DNA from 3 places in the Lysinibacillus sp. FSL R5-0849 genome. Region 3 is predicted to be linked to each of the others. Evidence: riboswitches for the same ligand, from Rfam matches in the RefSeq annotation. Region 3 holds a riboswitch; each other region holds the start of a gene.
The links. Region 3 has a riboswitch for lysine ahead of MKY80_RS10845 (transporter substrate-binding domain-containing protein). Riboswitches for the same ligand answer to the same signal wherever they lie in the genome.
Positions count from the first base shown of each region.

Region 1: it holds a riboswitch for lysine, as region 3 does, so the genes downstream of both, MKY80_RS01295 (amino acid permease) here and MKY80_RS10845 (transporter substrate-binding domain-containing protein) in region 3, are expected to answer to the same signal.
Region 2: it holds a riboswitch for lysine, as region 3 does, so the genes downstream of both, MKY80_RS16750 (aspartate kinase) here and MKY80_RS10845 (transporter substrate-binding domain-containing protein) in region 3, are expected to answer to the same signal.

Region 1 covers NZ_CP152004.1:263,639-267,931, forward strand. The annotation lists gene MKY80_RS01280 (nitric oxide synthase oxygenase) at 1-317, shown strand, start outside; gene MKY80_RS01285 (hypothetical protein) at 383-922, shown strand; gene MKY80_RS01290 (MFS transporter) at 967-2,199, opposite strand; lysine riboswitch at 2,351-2,527, shown strand; gene MKY80_RS01295 (amino acid permease) at 2,610-4,073, shown strand; gene MKY80_RS01300 (response regulator transcription factor) at 4,237-4,293, shown strand, end outside.
Region 2 covers NZ_CP152004.1:3,403,719-3,408,011, forward strand. The annotation lists gene MKY80_RS16740 (succinate dehydrogenase cytochrome b558 subunit) at 41-649, opposite strand; gene MKY80_RS16745 (YslB family protein) at 922-1,356, shown strand; gene MKY80_RS16750 (aspartate kinase) at 1,447-2,673, opposite strand; lysine riboswitch at 2,805-2,983, opposite strand; gene uvrC (excinuclease ABC subunit UvrC) at 3,076-4,293, opposite strand, start outside.
Region 3 covers NZ_CP152004.1:2,207,952-2,212,244, reverse strand. The annotation lists gene MKY80_RS10855 (amino acid ABC transporter ATP-binding protein) at 1-345, opposite strand, end outside; gene MKY80_RS10850 (amino acid ABC transporter permease) at 358-1,083, opposite strand; gene MKY80_RS10845 (transporter substrate-binding domain-containing protein) at 1,253-2,110, opposite strand; lysine riboswitch at 2,229-2,415, opposite strand; gene odhB (2-oxoglutarate dehydrogenase complex dihydrolipoyllysine-residue succinyltransferase) at 2,720-3,976, opposite strand; gene MKY80_RS10835 (2-oxoglutarate dehydrogenase E1 component) at 4,068-4,293, opposite strand, start outside.

The DNA of each region.
Region 1 (4,293 bases), 1.9 Mb from region 3:
TCCCAGCTATTGCGGATATATTTAATCTGGATACAACCAAACAAGCTTCTCTTTGGCGTGACCGAGCATTAGTGGAGCTCAATATAGCTGTCCTTCATTCTTTTAAAGAGAATGGTGTGAGCATTGTAGATCATCATACTGCTGCTCAGCAGTTTAAATTATTTGAGGAAGCTGAGGAATCAGCAGGGCGAGAAGTTACGGGTAACTGGACATGGTTAATCCCACCACTTTCCCCTGCGACCACTCATATATTCCATAAGCCTTATGTAAATACCTACCATACGCCCAATTATTTTTATCAGAAACCATGTTATTAACTTTAAAGGAGTTGTTCATAAACGAACAGCTCCTAAGTACCTTTTTAGGAGAGAGGCAATTCAAGATGTTGAACCAAAATATTTCGAATATCCCTTGGCAACAATTGACGACACCTTATGGCAGAGGAACAGACATTCCTCGCCTAATTGAACAGGAACAATATCAAGAGCTGACTGAACTAATCGAACATCAAGGAACACTTTGGCAGGTGACGCCATGGGTTTTGCTTATTCTTTTAAAAAAGCTTTCAAGTAAAAATGTGAAGGAAGTCTCCTTAGCAGAAATAGAGCTTTATTTAGCTGTGGCTCATGCAATAACTGAGGATTATCAAGATTCAACACATAACGTTTCAACGATGCAAGAGCTTTTGGATACGAAATATTTATGGGTGGAAAATGAAGAGGATGATGAGCTGGAATGGGAGGAAGATACACCTAGAGGCTATGAACCAGAAGCTTTTTTAGGCTATTATTATTTTAGTTTTTTACTCCTTCAAGAGGCAATCCCTGTTTTTACTGCTATTAAGGCACATACCAAGAGCACAACAGAGGAACTTGAGGAACTGCTAGCCTTACTAAAACATCAAAAAAAGAAATGGATATAGACAAAAAGCAGATGGGGTCAGATCACTTCCCCAACTGCTTAAATTTAATGGACATATTCATCTTTAGAGGCTCGCATGGAACATAAGAAGAGTGTCATAGCAACAACAACAAAGAGCCAGCCGGCAATATTCCAACCACCAAATAAATCATGGAGGTATCCGAAAAGAATCGGCCCAATGGCAGCGAATAAATAGCCCAATGATTGTGCAAACCCTGATAGATCAGCGGCTTCAAATGCTGTACGTGTGCGAAGTGTAAAGAACATCATTGCTAATGCGAATGAAGCTCCACCTGCTAAACCTAGAAGGATCATCCATAATATCCCCAACGTTGTCCATTCCATTACAACGCCGACAAATCCTACTAAATAGAACGATGTAAACATAAGGACAAGTGGTCTTTGTGAAGTCATTTTACCAGCAATAATGGGGACAGCCAATGCCATGGGGACTTGTGAGAATTGCATAATGGAAAACATCCAACCAGCTTTATCAGGAGCCAATCCCTGCGCAATATAAATTTCAGGAATCCAAGCTGCTGTCGTATAAAATAATAAAGATTGTAAGCCCATTGCACCTGTTACTGCCCATGTAACAGGTGATTTCCAAAGGGGTTTACCTGTTTTTTTGGCCGTAGTAGCTGGTTCTGGCTTATTCAATTTCAATTGAGGTATCCAAATTAAAATCGTTAATACGACTAATATAAGCGCCACAGCCAATGCTCCCTGCCAACCTAGTGAAGAATTAGCTATTGGATAACTAATACCTGCTCCAAGTCCAGCCGTTAAGTTCATCGACATAGTAAAAAATGCCATTAGTAACCCTACATGGTATGGAAATTTTAATTTTAATAAACCTGGAATCAACACATTTCCAAATGATATGGCTACGCCAATGAGCACTGTGCCAAATACAAGTAACCCTGTTGTACCGAGGGAGCGTAGTACAATTCCTAAGGCCAATAAAATCGTGGATAAAAATAAGGTTAGCTCAAGCCCAAGTTTTCGTGCTACAACTGGTGCGAATGGTGATATAGTGGCAAAAGCAAGCAATGGAATAGTTGTCAAAAAACCGGCTAGAACATTGGAAATACCAAGATCGTCACGGATAAAGGATACAATTGGACCCACAACAGTTAGTGGCATTCGTAATGTAGACGCTATAAATATTATTCCAAAAACTAATAATAAGGTTGTTCCCTTCCAGCTAATTTTTCTATTCGTGTAGCTGGCGGAATGATCATGTAAAGTCAAAATTATTCCCCCCGTTATTACCATTCTAATTGAACTACTATAACACTTTATTACACTATTAAAAATAGTGGAAAATTCACAAAATACAAAACATTAATGGTTATATTGAAATGTCTTAGGTCTTATGTTAGTATAGTAAATATCATAAATTTAATAATTATATGCCTCATGTTTGTAATGAGGTAGAGGTCGCGATATTTATAAGTAAGCTTATTGAAATGACAAGCATTGAAGAGATTAGCTGAAAGGAAATATTGCCGAAGTGTGAGGGGACTTGAAAACCTCATGCTGGGGCTGTCTCCGAAAGGAACAGAACTGTCACGTTTGTACAACGTGTTGAGCTATCGTTTAGGAAAAACTGAGGATTAACTTAGCCATCACATTGTTCATGTGATGGCATTTTTTTGCCTCATAAATAGGAAGGAAGCTATATCGTGAGTGAAATAAAAGTAAATCAGCTCGGCCATAATGCACCGAAGCTGAAAAAAGAATTAAAAAGCCGTCATATCACAATGATTTCTTTAGGCGGTACAATTGGTACAGGGCTATTTTTAGCCAGTGGTGGTGCCATTGCACAAGCAGGACCGGGAGGCGCATTGCTTGCCTATGCCTTAATCGGTATTATGGTATATTTTTTAATGACAAGTTTAGGGGAAATGGCTGCCTATATGCCATCCTCGGGTTCTTTTAGTACGTATGCGACAAAATTTGTAGATCCCGCTCTAGGCTTTGCACTAGGCTGGAACTATTGGTATAACTGGGCAATTACGATTGCAGCCGAAATTGCGGCAGTGTCATTAATTATGAAATATTGGTTCCCAGATAGCTCATCAGCACTTTGGACAGTATTATTTATTGTAATTGTACTGACATTTAATTTATTGTCTGTAAAGAGCTATGGTGAAAGTGAATATTGGTTTGCGATGATTAAAGTGGCTACGGTCATTGTATTTATTATTATTAGCATATTAATGATTTTTGGTATTTTAGGTGGACAGGCACCTGTAGGTTTTACAAATTTCTTTATTAGTGATGGACCATTCCATGGTGGCTTCCTTGCTACATTTGGTATTTTCCTTGCAGCAGGATTTTCATTCCAAGGAACAGAGCTACTTGGGGTAACAGCAGGGGAAACAGATGATCCTGGAAAAAATATACCGAAGGCAGTAAAATCGGTGTTTTGGCGTATTATTTTATTTTATATTTTAGCTATTGCTGCTATAGGGATGTTAATTCCATTCACAGATGAACGCTTATTATCGGAGGATATCGCTGTATCTCCATTTACTCTCGTGTTTGATCGTTTAGGTATTGCTTTTGCTGCCTCCTTAATGAATGCCATTATTTTAACGGCTATGCTATCAGCAGGTAATTCTGGACTGTATGCATCTTCACGTATGCTATGGCAATTAGCAGTGGATGGTCATGCTCCTAAATTCTTTGCAAAGCTAAGTCGTCGAGGTATTCCGATTTATGCATTGATCGCAACATTAGCTGTAGGCTGTGTAGCGTTTTTAGCATCATTCTTTGGTGATGGGGTTGTTTATATCTGGCTATTAAATGCCTCTGGGATGTCAGGTTTTATTGCTTGGCTAGGTATTGCATTTAGTCATTATCGTTTCCGTCGTGCTTTCGAGGCACAGGGCTTAGATCCAAAGCTATTACCGTATAAAGCAAAGCTATACCCATTCGGTCCACTATTCGCCTTTACTATTTGTATGATTGTTGTAATTGGACAGAATTACACAGCGTTTATCGGAGGTACAATCGATTGGTATGGTATCCTTGTTTCCTATATTGGTATTCCACTGTTCCTATTGCTATGGCTAGGGTACAAAATTAAACATAAAACAAAAATGCTTCCTCTTAAAGATTGTGATTTAAAAGTGGAAAATTAAATAGAAGAGCTGTTCTATAAACCGCTGTATAATGGTTGATGGAACAGCTTTTTTTATATAGAGACCTTTAAAATTATTACTAAATTAATATCATATATATGGTAGTATACTATAGATATGGAAGTGTGATTTTTGACTTTCTAGTAGAGAGAGGTGCATGAAAATGCAAAAACATATTTTACTAGTGGAAGATGATGAGGCTATTCGCGAAATGGTAGCG
Region 2 (4,293 bases), 1.2 Mb from region 3:
ATTGCAATGATTGCATGTGCTCTATCGTAGCTCTATTGAATTATACGAAAGCTAAAATAGCAGCCACACCAACTACACTTAGAATTACGAAAATGATGTTTGTTACGTAAGTAGCAATCTTTTGAGACTGAGGAGATTGTACAATACCCCAGCTTACTAGGAATGCCCATAAACCGTTAGATAAGTGGAAAGTTGCTGATAAAATACCAACAATGTAGAACCCAAGCATGAATGGATTAGCAACAATATTCGCCATCATGTCGTAATCAACGTGTGTTCCAAGTGCTTTTTGAATACGAGTTTGGAAAATATGCCATGCAATGAAAATCACTAGGAATACACCAGTGAAACGTTGTAATGAGAACATCCAGTTACGGTATGTGCTGAAACGTCCTGTGTTTGGTGAAGCAGTGAATGCAATGAACACTCCATAAAATGCATGGAACATCAATGGAATATAGATGACAATCCATTCAACTAGGATAAGGAATGGAATCTTTTCCATTACTGCGGTAGCATCGTTATAACTATCTGCCCCGCCTGTTGCTGTAAAGTTAATGAACAGGTGCATCGTTAAAAACAGACCTACTGGAATGATCCCAAGTAGAGAATGTAAGCGACGCCATAAAAACTCTCGATCTTTCGACAAGACTGTTACCCCCCTTAGTACTTAAAATAGCACAACAAAAGAAGTCATCATTTTGTAAATGATACTTCATTGACTGTGTATTTCATCATGGTACAATATTATGACATGTTTATTGTACTCTCAAGAGCTACGAGCGTCAAGGCAACTCGGAGTTTTTCATAGAGCTTATTAAAGAACTAATCTAGTGCATAATGCGTCGTTTTTTCTCGAAAAATCTACCATTACTTTATTAACGTTAAATTATAAGAAAATTCTAAGAAAGAAGGATAACAATGTTAAACACTCCATCTCCTACAATCTCATCCTTTGGTTATGAGATCATTCGCGATCATATTCTATCTTCTATACTCGGTAAACATGAGGATGATGTCCTTTATTGGGCAGGTAAAGAGCTTGCGCGCAAGTTTCCATGTAAAAGTCAAGACGAACTAATCGCATTTTTCGCAGATGCCTGTTGGGGTACATTAGAGCTAATGAAAGAATCGAAGGACGGACGTATTTTCCAGTTGACAAACGACCCTGAAATCTTGCAAATCAAACAACGCAGCTTCAGACTTGAAGCAGGATTTATAGCTGAACAGATTCAGCTAGCTAAAGGCTATTTAACAGAATGTTATGATGAAAAACGTGAAAAGCAACATTACGTTATGTTTACAGTCAAATGGGACGTGAAGGAACGAATTATGCATACGATTCCAACAGAGTAACAAAAAAGGATTGTCTCCCCATTCAATAAACGGGATGACAATCCTTCCTTTTATTTCGGGCAATTACAGAAAATGCTGTTTCTTCTATTATTATATGTAAAGAGCCTGCTCTAAATTAAATTCATCATGCAATGCATTTGCTGCACGAATCATTTCATCCTGTGGTACTACAACAGACACTTTAATTTCTGAGGTGCTCACCATCTTCACAGGGATATTCTCACGACGTAAACGATCGAACATGCGAGCAGCGACACCTGGATTCGAAACCATACCGGAGCCAACTATCGAAACTTTCGCCAATCCAATTTCGAAATCAGCAAAGCTAAAGCCAAGTGATACTTTACTATCCTCTAAAACACGTAAAGCTTCTGCAAATTCTTCTTTCAAAATCGAAAAGGACACAGTTGGTTTTAATCCATCAATGATTGCTTGAACAATGATATCCACGTTGATGCGATTTTCAGCAAGAGTTGAAAATATATCCGCTAATGAAGCATGTGAATAAGCATCATACCCAATTGTTAAACGAATAACATCTGATTCAAAGGCAACACCACGCACTACTAAATTTTTCTCCATCTCTACTTCCTCCTTCAATAAAGTACCTACTGACTCCACTAAACTAGAGCGTATGATCACTGGCATTTGGAACTTTTTAGCTAACTCCACTGCACGTGGATGAATGATGTGTGATCCTAAATGTGCTATCTCTAACATTTCATCATAGGAAATTTCCTGTAGTTTTTGTGCCTTTACAACAAAGCGTGGATCTGCTGTATACACACCATCAACATTCGTGTAAATGTCTGTCCGATCAGCATCTAATGCAACAGCAAGTGCAACGGCTGTCGTTTCGGTTCCACCTTTCCCAAGCGTTGTTATATTTTGGTCATTGTCAATGCCTTGATCTCCAGCAATAACGACGATTTGTCCTTGCAGCAAATGTTCATCAATACGGCTAACATCGATATGATTGATCCTTGCATGACTATGCATATGATCCGTGGAAATGCCAGCCTGCCAGCCTGTTAGTGACACCGCATTATAGCCAGCTTCTTGTATTGCAATGGCAAATACGGAGCTTGATAACTGAGAGCATGAAGATACAACTGCATCTAATTCACGTTTTGACACATCATCCGTGAAATGAAGTACGCTCATTTTCACATCCTGTATCGTTTGTCTCATCGCACCAACTACTACTACCACATCGAATCCTCTATCTCTTTCAGCAATTGCTTTTCGTGCAGCCTCTTGAATTTGTTCGGGCGATGCTAAAGCAGCCCCTCCAAATTTCATTACTATTCTAGACATTTCTTTTGTTCTCCTTTCCAGTCATGTAATTCACCTAAAATGAGGTGTAAAACAGCCTCTAGAAAACTAAAAAGGCAGCCTTCACAAAACGTGAAAGCTGCCTATAACATGTACAATAACGAAACTTGCGCATGTGTGATAGCTCTCCGAAACGTTTAGAATCGACAGTCTTACATTTTTTAAATGCAAAACCAGTACAACAGCGGAAACAACAATGCTGTACTTCGGCAAGGTCCCCTTTCACGCAATGTCTTAGGATTTGTTCATCCTCTTTTGCGCTACTTTTGAATCTTGCACCTCTATCATCACCTTAAAAGTGATTATATTAAATTTTTCCGCCCTCATATAGCAAGTGGGCTAATAACATTGGATCATAATGTTATTTACAACCTTAGCATATGTCTATTCCTTTGACAATGTCTCCTGCTGAAAATAGGCATAAATATGATTTGCTAAATTAGCTGGCATCCCAGCTTCCTGTAAAGCTAGCTCACTAGCCTCCCGTATTTTCTTCACGGAACCAAAGTGTTTCAGTAACTGCTGTTTTCGTTTTGGACCGACACCTTCGATTTGATCCAGAACAGACTGTATAGCATGCTTTTCATGCTGTTGACGCAAGAAGGTAATCGCAAAACGATGGACTTCATCTTGTATTCGTTGTAATAAATAAAAACCGTCACTTGTACGTTTTAAGGCAATGACCTCTGGCGGATCACCAAACAATAGCTGGGATGTATTATGCTTGTCATCCTTTGCTAAACCAGCAATAGGTATAACTAGTCCTAATTCATCCTCTAATACTTCACGCGCAACTTCCATTTGACCTTTACCACCATCAATTAGCACTAAATCTGGTAATGGAAGACCTTCCTTCAAAACACGAATATAGCGTCGACGGATTACCTCTTGCATAGCACCATAATCATCATGCTTGGCTGCTGTACGGGTTTTATATTTGCGATATTCCTTTTTGGCGGGTTTGCCATCAATAAAAACAACCATTGCAGATACGGCGTCTGTTCCATGCATATGACTATTATCAAAAGCTTCAATTCGTAATGGTGTCGTTATGCCCATTGCATCACCAAGTGCCTCGCATGCACCAATAGTACGTTCTTCCTGTCGTTCAATAAGTTGGAATTTAGCGGACACTGCAATTTCAGCATTTTTCGTCGCTAAATCTACCAACTCCTTTTTTTGACCTCGTTTTGGCGTAAGAACTTTGATACCTAACAATTCCGTTAAAATGGCACCATCAATTGCTTGTGGAATAAAAACTTCTTTTGGCTTAATATGTTCTGGTTTTTCATAAAACCGTCCCACAAATGTTAGGAACTCTTCCTCTGCGTCTTGATAGATCGGGAAAATAGAAACATCTCGCTCGATCAGTTTACCTTGCCGAACGAAGAAAACCTGAACACACATCCATCCTTTTTCCACAGCATAGCCAAAGATATCACGGTTAGTAGTGTCACTTGATACTATTTTTTGCTTCTGCATAACTGTATCAATATGGGCGATTTGATCACGAAACTCCTTAGCTCGTTCAAACTCTAAGTTTTCGGCAGCCGCAAGCATTTTTATTTCAAGCTCCTTTTTGACTGCCTCCACACCGCCGTT
Region 3 (4,293 bases):
CGCTTCCTTTTTCGAACGTTTTAAAACTTTTATTTGACCCACTGTACAATTATTTAAAACATTGTGGTTGTTAAATAAATTGAATTGCTGGAATACCATGCCTAGATGTGTTCGATATTCTTGGATATTGTGTTTTTCGTCTAGGATGTCCTCCCCTTGATAAATAATTTGCCCACCACTTGGTGTTTCTAATAAATTAATACAACGAAGTAAAGTGGATTTACCAGAACCAGAGGAACCAATTAAACAAACGACTTCCCCTTTTTCCACTTGAAAATTAACATCCTTTAACACTTGGTTACGTCCAAATGATTTACTTAAATGCTCAATTTTAATGACTGCCATTTGTGCGTCCCCCTAAATTGCTTCTTTTTGTTCTTTTTGATAAGCATCTGGTCCATCTAATCGTTTTTCAACATATAGCAGAATACGTGATGCAGTAAATGTCATGATGAAGTAAAGAATACAAGCTACAAAGAATGATTCAAAATAACGGAAGTTGTTACCAGAGATTGATTTTGTTTGGAAGAATAATTCTGTTACTCCAATAACGTTTAATACGGCTGTATCTTTAATATTCATAATTAATTGGTTGCCTGTCGCAGGTAGTACGTTACGCGCTACTTGTGGTAAAACTACGTGAAGCATGATCTGGAAGTGATTCATACCGATAGCCGATGCTGCCTCATATTGACCATTATCAATTGATACAATACCACCGCGAACAATTTCTGCCATATAGGCACCTGTATTAAGAGAAACGACTAAAATCCCTGCTGTAATAAAGTGCATGTCTATGCCAAATGCAATATCTAATCCATAGTAGACAACCATAGCCTGTACAATCATTGGTGTACCACGGAAAAATTCAACATAGCATGTGAGTATAAAATTAATAAGCTTTAAGCCATAAAATTTCACACCTTTTTTACGAACTGGAATCGTATGCATAATTCCGATGAAAAATCCGATAAATGCACCAATAATTGTACTTATAGTCGAAATTAGTAACGTATAATACGCACCTCGTAAAAACATTTGCCAGTTGTTTTCAATAATTGAAAGTATCCATTCAAGACTCATGATGTTCCTCCTAACAATGTCATGTTGCTTGCTATCTTTTTCGTGCCCTAGCTCTTTCTACTAGTCTATGTTTTATTTCGCTAGGACATTATCATTATGTAGAGAGGTTCTCATTTTAATAATGATGAAATGATAGTGCACGGACTAGTCAATAGTCCGTGCCATTTTTTTATTGTGCTGCTGGTTGCTGAGAAATAGCTTCTTCCATAATCGCTTGGCGATCATCTTCAGAAATTCCTTTTAGAATTTCATTGATTTTATCAAGATTCGCATCTTCTTTACGTAAGCCTACAGCAATTGACGTATTTGAAAGATCTGTATCGAAGCCCTCTTCAAATGCTACGTATGTGAATTTATCGTTGGCAGCAGCTGCGGAAATACCTTCTGGACGTTCTGCAACATAGCCATCAATTTTGCCTGCCTCTAAAGCTACACGCATAGCTGGGAAGCTTTCCATTGCTGTTTGTTTATTAACATCTTTGATTTGGTCTATCACATTGTAGTTGGATGTATTAAGTTGTGATGTAATTTTTGCTCCAGAGAAATCTTGAATGGATTTGACCCCTTCATATTTGCTGCCTTTTTTAATAACCATAACAAAATCAGAAGTATAGTAGTTTTCTGTAAAATCAATTGTTTTCTTACGTTCTTCTGTTGGCGACATGCCTGCGATAATTGCATCAATTTTATTTGATTGTAGCGCTGGTACTAAGCCGTCCCATTCCATTTTAACGATCACTAATTCTTTGCCTAAGCCTTCAGCGATTTTTTTCGCCATTTGTACATCATAGCCGCCTGCATATTCTGCATTATCTGCAATTTTCACCGCACCATTTGCATCATTTTGCTGTGTCCAGTTGAATGGTGGGTAGCCAGCCTCCATTCCAATTCGGAATTCACCGCCGCCGTCTTCCTTATCTGCGCCAGCTTCTCCTGAACTGCCTTCTTTTTTGTCGCTAGTGCCACATGCAGCTAGCACAATTGCCGTCATGATAGAGATCATTACTAACAGCCATTTTCTTTTCATGAAAAACTCCCCTTTTCTGTAAAAAAATAAGACAACTGTACGAAAAAAGACCTAAGTTTTGTGAACTTAGGTCTTACCTTTTATGACAGTTGCCCAAATCCTCACTATAATTCCATGTTTCCGAGATAGCACAACCTAGTAAACCTGGAATTGAATTCACTAGGACAGTCCTGCACTTATTCACTGCAGACCCAGCATAAAAGTACGAGCTCCTTTTATACTTCGGCGATATTTCCTTCTTCATTGCGTCTTTGTTTGCTTGTACTCAACAATGAACTAATAAATACCGCGCCTCTACCTCACTGTTATAGGTTAGTGAGGTTTGTTTATTTAATTGATATTTAGATACTACTATAAAACTAGTATGTACGTCAAGAGAGTTTTAGCATTTTTCTGACTAATGACAATATTAGGGTATTATGCTTGACCTATCCATTGTTAATCTATGTATTTTTGTCAATATATCCGCCGGAAAACCACAAATTTTTACTATCAATGGTTTTTATACTAAGAAAATAGTTTCGTATTTTCAAAATCACTAAAGACTTTAGTGATACAGAAAACCAAGAAAAAAACCCTGTAAAACAAAGTTTACAGGGTTTAAAGGATTTATGAATTTAATAATAAATCTTCAGGATTTTCGATTAATTCTTTAACTGTTTTTAAGAATCCTACAGAATCTTTTCCATCGATGATACGGTGATCATAAGAAAGTGCTACGTACATCATTGGACGGATTTGAACTTCACCATTTACTGCAACTGGACGGTTAACAATTGAGTGCATACCTAAAATACCAGCTTGAGTACCGTTCATAATTGGTGTTGACATTAATGAACCGAATACACCACCGTTTGTGATTGTGAATGATCCACCAGCCATGTCATTTAAGCCTAGTTTTTTCTCACGAGCTTTAGTCGCTAAGCTAGCGATATCTTTTTCGATTTCTGCGAAGTTTTTGCTGTTTGCATCGCGTACAACTGGTACTACTAAACCTTCTTCAGTTGATACTGCAATACCGATATCAAAGAAGTTATTTAAATGTAATTCATCGCCAACGATTTGAGCGTTTACGTATGGGTATTTTTTCAGTGCTGCAACAACAGCTTTTGTGAAGAATGACATGAAACCAAGTTTGATGTCGTTTGCTTTAACAAACTCTTCTTGTTTACGTTTACGAAGTGCCATGATGTTTGTCATGTCAATTTCGTTGAATGTTGTTAACATTGCTGTTGATTGTTTAACTTCTAATAAACGTTTTGCAATTGTTTGACGACGACGGCTCATTTTTTCAATTGTTACACGGTCAGAATTAGCAGCTGGTGTGAATACAACTGGGCCACCTGTAGTTGCTACTGGTGCTGGTGCTGGTACTGCTGGTGCTGTACCATGTGCTGACACATCTTGTACACGAACACGGCCTTGTGGATCTACTGGAGATACCGCTGCAAGGTCGATGCCTTTTTCACGTGCAAGTCGACGTGCCGCTGGAGATGCGATAACACGCTCACCAGAAGTTTCTTCTACTACAGGAGCTGCTGCAACTGGTGCTGTAGGAGCCGCTTGTGGCGCTGCTGGAGCTGGAGCTGCTTCAGCTGGAGCCGCCGTTGCTGGTGCAGCTGCTGCGCCTTCGCCTGCTTCTACGATAGCAATAACTTGACCAACTAGTACAGTATCGCCTTCTTCAGCTAAAATTTGTGTTAATACACCTGCTTCTTCAGAAATGATTTCAGCGTTTACTTTATCTGTTTCAAGTTCAACGATGAATTCACCTTTTTCAACGCGATCGCCCACTTTTTTTACCCACTGTGCGATACTACCTTCTGTAATCGATTCTGCTAATTCAGGGACTTTAATTTCAGCCACTTTCATTTCCTCCTTTGATTAACGTGCATGACGCACATAAAAGGGCTACTGCTTATGGGCAAGTAGCCCAGCTATCAATATTTATATGTTATTATTTAACCTTTACTGGCTCAGCAACTGCTTCTTCAATAAGTGATGATTGAGCTGCTTTATGAGAATCTGCATCCCCTTCAGAAGTTGAGCTCATTGCAGGACGACCTACATAGCGAAGCTTTTTACCTTCTGCAAGTTCATATAATGTTTCTAGTGCATAATTCCATGAGCCTTGGTTTTTAGGTTCTTCTTGTACCCATACGATTTCTTTTGCATTAGGATAC